2 regions of the Actinoplanes sp. HUAS TT8 genome follow, and region 1 is predicted to be linked to the other one. Evidence: predicted binding sites of a transcription regulator. Region 1 holds the regulator's gene; the other holds the start of a gene.
What was found. Region 1 encodes HrcA, which represses chaperone genes, less so after heat shock. Its sites were predicted from a motif close to GGTTNGCACNCTCNNNNNGAGNGTGCNAACC; they were not measured.
Positions count from the first base shown of each region.

Region 2: a site for HrcA is predicted at 2,774-2,804, ahead of groES (co-chaperone GroES). Genes of this name have one in related genera too.

Region 1 covers NZ_CP195646.1:7,790,463-7,794,786, forward strand. Annotated here, with positions in the region: gene ACSHV8_RS34435 (TetR/AcrR family transcriptional regulator) at 1-411, shown strand, start outside; gene dnaJ (molecular chaperone DnaJ) at 1,151-2,290, opposite strand; gene hrcA (heat-inducible transcriptional repressor HrcA) at 2,325-3,347, opposite strand; gene hemW (radical SAM family heme chaperone HemW) at 3,472-4,324, opposite strand, start outside.
Region 2 covers NZ_CP195646.1:8,516,911-8,521,234, forward strand. Annotated here, with positions in the region: gene ACSHV8_RS37695 (sugar ABC transporter substrate-binding protein) at 1-648, opposite strand, end outside; gene ybaK (Cys-tRNA(Pro) deacylase) at 972-1,454, opposite strand; gene ACSHV8_RS37705 (class I SAM-dependent methyltransferase) at 1,534-2,712, opposite strand; gene groES (co-chaperone GroES) at 2,930-3,244, shown strand; gene groL (chaperonin GroEL) at 3,318-4,324, shown strand, end outside.

The DNA.
Region 1 (4,324 bases):
CGGACGTTCATCGCGGAGGCCGAGCAGGCCGACCTGGAGTCGGACGACTGGGAGGCGTTCGCGAGGTTCCTGCACGGTGTGGTGCGGGCCGACGTGCACTCGTTGACCGTGCATCTGGCCGGCACGTTCAGGCCTACCGAGCAGATGAACGCCGACGCGGAGCTGGCGTCCGAGCTTGCCGCCGGGCTGATCGAGCGGGCGCGGGCGCACCTGCGGCCCGACGTCGGCCCGGCCGACGTGACCCTGCTCTTGGAGATGTGCTCGGCCGTGCGGGTTCCCGATGCCACGCGCACCGGTGAGCTGCGCGAACGCTGCCTGGCCGTGCTGCTCGACGGCCTGCGCACCGGCGGTGCCCTGCCGGGTCCGCCCCCGGGCGCGCTGGAGCTCAACTGGCGCTGGCTCTCCCCCTGACTTCGCGCTGGCGCGGCCGACACGATGGGCAGCGAAACGGGCGCGCGGTATGGACAGGTGCAGCACGGACGCGGTGCAGCACGGACGCGGTGCAGCACGGACGCGGTGCAGCACGGACGCGGTGCAGCACGGTGCGGTGCGGTGCGGTGCGGTGCAGTGCGGTGCAGTGCGGTGCGGTGCGGCACGGTGCGGTGCGGGCTCGGTGCGGTGCGGGCGCGGGTGCGGGCGCGGGTGCGGGCGCGGTGCGGGTGCGGGCGCGGTGCGGTGCGGGCGCGGGTGCGGCTCGGGCACGGGCGCGGTGCGGGTGCGGGCGCGGTGCGGTGCGGGCGCGGGTGCGGCTCGGGCACGGGCGCGGTGCAGCACGAACGCGGTGCAGCACGGGTGCAGGGCGGGCTGGGGTGTCAGCGGGCCACGCACCCGAGGGCGCGGCCGTGAGTTCGATCAGCCGCGGCCTCGCGATGGGCCATCGCACGGGACTCGGGCATGCGGTCCCGGGCGTGGACGGGTCTGTTGCTCTGACCGTGCCCACCCACGGACATCGCCCTGGAGGGTTTCGCGTTCTGGGCGCGCCAGCGCCCTGCGAAGCCCGGAAGGGTCCCCGCGGGAGCGACGATCTGGACCACAGCCAAGCGAGGCAATAAAGATCTTGAAGTTGACTGGAAGCGATCAGAGGTCAAGCCGGGGCGAAAGCAGCAAGGCGGCGGCCCCGGGGCACCGCCGCCTTGCGCATCACGCCTGATCAGTGCCCGTTGAAGGCGTCCCGCATCCGCGAGAAGAAGCCGCCCTGCTTGCTCAGTTCGGCCACGTCTTCCCCGCGGGTCTTGGCGAAGTCCCGCAGCATCCGTTCCTGGTCGGCGGTCAGCTTGGTCGGCGTCTTGACGTCCAGGTGGACGAAGAGGTCGCCGCGGCCCTGGCCGCGCAGGTGGGGGACGCCCTTGCCGCGGATGCGGAGGGTCGAGGCCGGCTGGGTGCCGGGTTTGACCTCGATGTTCTCTTCGCCGTCGAGGGTTTTGATGGTCATCCGGGTGCCGAGTGCGGCCGCCGTCATCGGCAGCGTGACCCGGCAGTGGAGGTCGTCGCCCTTGCGGGAGTAGACGTCGTGGGGCCGTTCGTGGATCTCGACGTAGAGGTCACCGGCGGTGCCGCCGCCGGGGCCGACCTCGCCCTGCTGGGCGAGGCGGATGCGCATGCCGTCCTCGACACCGGCCGGGATCTTGACCGTTAGTGATCGGCGGGTGCGGATGCGGCCGTCGCCGGCGCAGGTGGGGCACGGGCTCGGGATGATCGTGCCGTGGCCCTGGCAGTTCTGGCAGGGGCGGGACGAGACGACCTGGCCGAGGAAGGTGCGCTGGACCGACTGGACCTCGCCTCGGCCGCCGCAGACCTCGCAGGTGGCGAGGTGGGTGCCGGGCGCGGTGCCGGCGCCGGAGCACTGGGTGCAGAGCACCGCGGTGTCGACGGTGATCGGCGCTTCGACGCCGAACGCGGTCTCGACCAGGTCGAGCTCGAGACGCAGGATGGCGTCGGCGCCGGGACGGGTCCGCGGGCGCGGGCCGCGGCTGCCGCCGCCGGCCGCGGTGCCGAAGAACGCGTCCATGATGTCCTGGAATCCGACGAACGGGCCGGCTCCGCCGGGGCCGCCGCCGGGCGCGCCGCCGCCGGGGGCGAGCGGGTCACCGCCCAGGTCGACGATCTGCCGCTTCTGGTCGTCGGACAGAACCTCGTACGCCGCGTTGATGTCCTTGAACTTCTCGTGCGCCTCCGGATCGGGGTTGACGTCCGGATGGTACTGCCGAGCCAGTTTGCGGTAGGCGCGCTTGATCTCGTCGTCGGTGGCTTCCCGGCTCACGCCGAGAATTCCGTAGTAGTCCTTGGCCACGGGGTTTGGAGTCCTCAATGTCTGCGCGGATCCGTCAATTCTGTGCCAACAGGTCGCCAACGTAGCGTGCCACTGCACGAACAGTAGCGATGGTGCCGGGGTAGTCCATCCGGGTGGGCCCCAGCACGCCGAGCCCACCAACGATCGTGGCACCGGGTCCGTAACCGGTGCTGACCACCGATGCCGACCGGAGGTTGTCGATCTCGTTCTCGTCGCCGATCCGGACCCGGGTGGTGCTGGGTTCGAGGTCGCCGATCAGCTTGAGCAGGATGACCTCCTCCTCCAGCGCTTCGAGAACGGGGCGCAGCGTGCCCTGAAAGTCCAGCACACCGCCGCGAGTCAGGTTGGCCGTCCCGGCGAGTGCGAGGCGCTCCTCACTCCGCTCGACCAGAGTCTCCAGCAGCACGGTGGCGAGGCAGACCATGTCGCCGCGGCGCTCGGGGGCGCACTCCTCGACGAGTTTCTGCACCAGCGGCGGGGTGTCCGCGAGCTTCTGACCAGCCAGTTTCTCGTTGACACGGCGTCGCAGATCCCAGACGTCGCCCTCCGGGACCGGGGCCGGCATCTCGACCAGGCGCTGCTCGACCCGGCCGGTGTCGGTGATCATGACGAGCATCAGCCGGGTGGTGGAGATCGGCACGAGTTCCAGATGACGCACCGAGGAACGCGACAGGCTCGGATACTGCACCACCGCGACCTGGCGGGTCAGCGTGGCGAGCAGGCGGACCGTGCGGTGCACCACATCGTCGAGGTCGACCACGCCGACCATGAAGCGCTCGATCGCCCGGCGCTCGGCCGGGCTGAGCGGCTTGATCCTGGTCAGACGGTCGACGAACAGCCGATAACCGGCGTCGGTGGGCACCCGGCCGGCACTGGTGTGCGGCTGCCGGATGTAGCCCTCCTCCTCCAGCACGGCCATGTCGTTGCGGACCGTGGCCGGGGAGACGCCCAGCTGATGGCGCTCGACCAGCGCTTTCGAGCCGACCGGCTCGTGCGTCTTGACATAGTCCTCGACGATCGCCCGCAGGACTTCGAGCTTGCGGTCATCCAGACTCATCTGACCCCTCCCCCTAGATCGCAGCCCTCTGGCACTCCCGCGGACAGAGTGCCAGTCTACGTCGCCGCTGGCTGCAGCGCGATGATCGAAAGGACGGATGGTCGAACCGAAACAGTACGGCTCGTCAGGGAACGACGTCGCGGATCACCGCGTCGGCCAGCAACCGCCCACGCAGGGTGAGAACGAGCCGACCGGCGTCGTAGGCACCCGGCTCCAGCAGGCCGTCGGCCAGGGCCCGGGCCGCCGCCGGGCCGTCCACACGGTCCAGGGCGATGCCCTCGCGCAGCCGGACGCGCAACATCACGTCCTCGACGTGCTGGTCCTCACGCGTCAGGAGCTCTCGACCATGACCTGGGGAAACACCATCAAACAAGCGTTTCGCGTACGTCGTCGGATGCTTGACATTCCACCAGCGCACCCCGCCCACGTGGCTGTGCGCGCCCGGCCCGAGACCCCACCAGTCGGCGCCGGTCCAGTACCGCAGGTTGTGCCGGCACTCGCCCCCCGGTTTGGCCCAGTTGGACACCTCGTACCACTGGAAGCCGGCTTTTGTCAGTTTTTCCTCGGCGGCCAGATAGCGATCGGCGGCGATGTCGTCCGACGGGTAGGGCAGCTCGCCGCGGCGCATCCGGACGGCCATGCGCGTGCCGTCCTCGACGATCAGCGCGTAGGCGCTGACGTGGTCGACCCCGGCGTCGACCACGGTCTGCAGGGAACGGTCGAAGTCCTCCGGCGTCTCGCCCGGGGTTCCGTAGATCAGGTCCAGGTTGACGTGCTCGAAGCCGGCCTCGCGAGCCTCCCGAGCAGCCTCGGGCGCGCGGCCGGCGGTGTGTTTGCGGTCCAGGACCCGGAGGACGTGAGCGGCCGACGACTGCATGCCGAGCGAGATCCGGGTGAAGCCGGCTCGGCGAAGGGCTTTCAAGCTCTCGGGGGTGACGGACTCCGGATTCGCCTCGGTGGTCACCTCGGCATCGGCG
Region 2 (4,324 bases), 730 kb from region 1:
GGCGTTGTCCCACTCCGGCACCGAGTCGTCCGGGCCCTTGAGGTAGTCGCCCGAGTCGTACTTCGGCTGCAGGACCGAGTCGTAGCCCTGCTTGAACAGCGTGGCGTTGTTGTCGGTCGGCGAGCCGTTGAGCTCGGCGATGTACGGCTTGGTCACGTTCGCGGCGGTCAGGCAGTCGACCAGGCCCTGACCCTGCAGCTTCCCGACCTCGACGTTGTCGAAGGAGACGTAGTAGTTCGCGCCGCCACCCGGCGTCAGACGGTCGTAATCGATCGTCGCGATGCCGGCCTTCTTGGCGTTGTCCAGCACGTTCTTGCCGGTACCGGCGTCCAGGTTGACGATGATGAGGACCTTGACGCCCTCCTGGATCATCCCGTCGGCGATGGTCTGGAAGGAAGCCTTGTCGCCCTGGGCGTTCTTGATGTCGGCGTCGACGCCGGCGGCCTTGAACGCGTCGGTCAGGTACTTGAGGTCCGCCGTCTCCCAGCGAGCCGAGCTCTTGGTGTCGGGCAGGATCACGCCGACCTTGCCGGTCTTGCTGGAGTTACCGGCGGAACCGGTGTCGCTGCCCTTGTCGTCGCCACAGGCAGCCATGCTTCCGGTGGCCAGGAGGCCGACCGCGGCAAGGGCGAACAGTCCCTTACGCATTCCGTATGTCCTTTCGGGGGGTAAATCCGGGCCTTCGTTCGGATTTGTCAGGGGTGGTGCGTGCCTGGGAGTGTCGCTCCCCTGGGCGCCGATGGATCAGGAACCGGTTTGTTGTGCCCGGCAACGTATTCCGGTGGTGGCCTAGAACACAAGGCACTGCGGAGATCTATCTCGTAACGCTGGATAACAATCCAGCAACACGACTGAACCCGAACACGCATGACCTGCCCCGGAAAGTCGTGAATCCCGGCACGCGGGGTGACTCTGCGTGAGATCACGACGAAACATCGGAGGCTCCCGGCGGACATCACCGGGACGTCATGTCAGCTTCTGATCACCGCAACGGTCGCGCTGGTCAACCGGATCAGGTCAGCCGGCGCCAGGGAGACCTGCAGACCGCGGCGTCCCGCCGAGACATACATCAGGTCAAGTTCCTCGGCCGACTTGTCGATCACTGTGGGCAGTTGCCTGCGCTGACCCAGCGGACTGATGCCGCCGCGCACGTAGCCACTGCTGCGCTCGGCCGCGGCCCGGTCGGCCAGGGCCGCCCGCTTGCCGCCGGCGGCGTGCGCCAGCGCCTTCAGATCGAGATCACCGGTGACCGGGACGACGCCGACCACGAGACGCCCGTCGACCTCGGCGACGAGCGTCTTGAACAGCCGTTCCGGTGCTACCCCGAGGGTCTCCGCGACGACGGCGCCGTAGTTCGGCGCGTCCGGTGACACCTCGTACGGATGCAGGGTGTGTGGCACCTTCTCCGCGATCAGCAGCACAGTGGCCGGGGTGCCGGCCGCCTTCTTCGGCATGCGCCGCACGCTACTCCGGGAGTGATCTCCACCTCACCCCGATTCGGACACGTAGCGACGGATCGGTCACGTTACGGCGTCAGGAGTGGGCCGTGATCAGAACCGTGGGGGCGTTGTCGACCCTGGTCAGGACCAGTCCGGCGGCATGCGGGCCGCTCAGTTTCAGATCCTTGCGCAATTGATCGGGTACGAGCGCAGACCCGCGCTTGCGGATCTCCAGCGTCCCCACGCCCCGTTCCCGGAGCAGCGCCCGCAGCCGCTTCAGCGAGAACGGCAGCACGTCGGTCACCGCCAGCCGCCGGGCGAACGGCGTGTCCACCGGATCGTCGGTGTAGACGTAGGCGATCTCCGGATCGCCCAGCCGCCCGCCGATCGTCGCCGCGAACTCGGCGACCAGGTGCGACCGGACCACGGCCGGATCGGGGTCGTAGAACCAGGCGCCGACCGGCCCGACCGGCGCCCGCTCCAGCCCCGAACCGGTCAGCTCGCCCACCCCGGCCAGGGTCGCCCGCCGGGGTGCCCGGGCCAGCGGACCGCACCAGAACGCGGCCTCGACCAGATCGCCGCCGACACTGACCCACTCGCCCTCGGCACCCGGCGGCAGCAGCCCGTGGTCGATGCCCGGGGCCAGCTTGAGCACGGTCCGCGGCACCCGCTCGGCCAGGCCGGCGACGAAGTCCCAGGGCGGCGAGTACGCCTTCGGGTCGAACACCCGGCCCCGCCCGGCCTGGCGACGCGCCGGGTCGGCGAAGACCGCGTCGAACCCCTCCACCTCGACCGTGGTCGCGTCGGCGCAGACCACGGTGATCCGGTCGTCCAGTCCCGCGGCCCGCACGTTGGCGGCGGCCAGGGCGGCGGTCGCCGGGTCGGCCTCCACCGCGTACACGGAAATTCCTGATCGGGCCGCGGCCAGCGCGTCCGAGCCCAGCCCGCAGCCCAGATCGGCCAGGGTCCGGGCGCCCGAGGCGGCCAGCCGGGCGGCCCGGCGCTCGGCCACCACCGCGCGTGTCGCCTGCTCCAGCCCGTGCCGGGTGAAGAACATTCGGGTGGCGTCCGGGCCGAACTTCACCGCCGCCCGGCGGCGCAAACTAGCCTGGGTGAGTGCGGCGGCGGCCAACTCCGCGCCGAAGCCCCGGGCCCGCAGGGCCGAGGCCGCGGCCAGAGCGTCACCGTCGCCCGCCTCGGCCGCCGCGGCCAGGGCATCCACCCCATCCGGGGTCTGCAGCAGAGCAAGGAGTTCAGGGGTCACACCAGGCATTCTCCCCGGCGTGACAGGTTGGCACTCTGGTTGACGGAGTGCTAGTTCCGGCATAATCTCCGGTTAGCACTCTCATGATGAGGGTGCCAGCTGACAGGGCCCGGCCCTGACAGTTAGGCACCAGGCGGACCGGCACCCGCGACGACGGCCCCGCCCGGTGGCATGAGGCATCTGACCGGCCTGGCTCATGGCCGGCGAAACCTGTACCCAGGAGGGTATGCCCGTGACTACCGCGACCAAGGTTGCGATCAAGCCGCTCGAGGACCGCATCGTGGTCCAGGCGAACGAGGCTGAGACCACCACCGCGTCTGGCATCGTGATCCCCGACACCGCGAAGGAGAAGCCGCAGGAGGGCACCGTCCTCGCTGTCGGCCCCGGCCGGATCGACGACAAGGGCAACCGCGTCCCGCTCGACGTCAAGGTCGGCGACGTGGTCCTCTACTCGAAGTACGGCGGCACCGAGGTCAAGTACGCCGGTGAGGAGTACCTGGTGCTCTCCGCCCGCGACGTCCTCGCGGTCATCGAGAAGTAAGACCTAACCGACTGTGCAGGCGCCCTGTTCCGGGAAATCGGGGCAGGGCGTCGGCGCGTGAAGGGACCAATACATGGCGAAGATTCTCAGCTTCTCTGACGACGCCCGGCACCTGCTGGAGCACGGCGTCAACACGCTCGCCGACACGGTCAAGGTCACTCTCGGCCCGCGCGGCCGCAACGTCGTCCTGGACAAGAAGTTCGGCGCTCCGACGATCACCAACGACGGTGTCACCATCGCCAAGGAGATCGAGCTCAGCGACCCGTACGAGAACTTGGGCGCCCAGCTCGTCAAGGAGGTGGCGACCAAGACCAACGACGTCGCCGGCGACGGGACGACCACGGCGACCGTTCTGGCGCAGGCGCTGGTCCGCGAGGGCCTGCGCAACGTCACCGCGGGGGCGAACCCGATCGGCATCAAGCGGGGCATGGACCAGGCCGCCCAGGCCGTGTCCAAGGCGCTGCTGGCCAAGGCCGTCGAGGTCGACGACCACAAGGCGATCGCCAACGTGGCCACCATCTCGGCGCAGGACGCCACCATCGGCGAGCTGATCGCCGAGGCGATGGACCGGGTCGGCCGCGACGGTGTCATCACCGTCGAGGAGGGCTCGGCGATGCTGACCGAGCTCGAGGTCACCGAGGGTCTGCAGTTCGACAAGGGCTTCATCTCGCCGAACTTCGTGACCGACGCCGAGTCGCAGGAGGCGGTGCTCGAGGACGCTCACATCCTCATCACCACCCAGAAGATCTCCAGCATCGAGGAACTGCTCCCGCTGCTGGAGAAGGTGCTGCAGGGCGGCAAGCCGCTGCTCATCATCGCCGAGGACGTGGAGGGCCAGGCGCTCTCCACCCTGGTCGTCAACTCGCTGCGGAAGACCATCAAGGTCGCCGCCGTGAAGGCGCCCGGCTTCGGTGACCGCCGCAAGGCGATCCTGCAGGACCTGGCGATCGCCACCGGTGGCGAGCTGATCGCCCCGGAGCTCGGTTACAAGCTCGACCAGGTCGGCATCGAGCAGCTGGGCACCGCCCGGCGCATCGTCGTCGACAAGGAGAACACCACCATCGTCGACGGTGGCGGTAA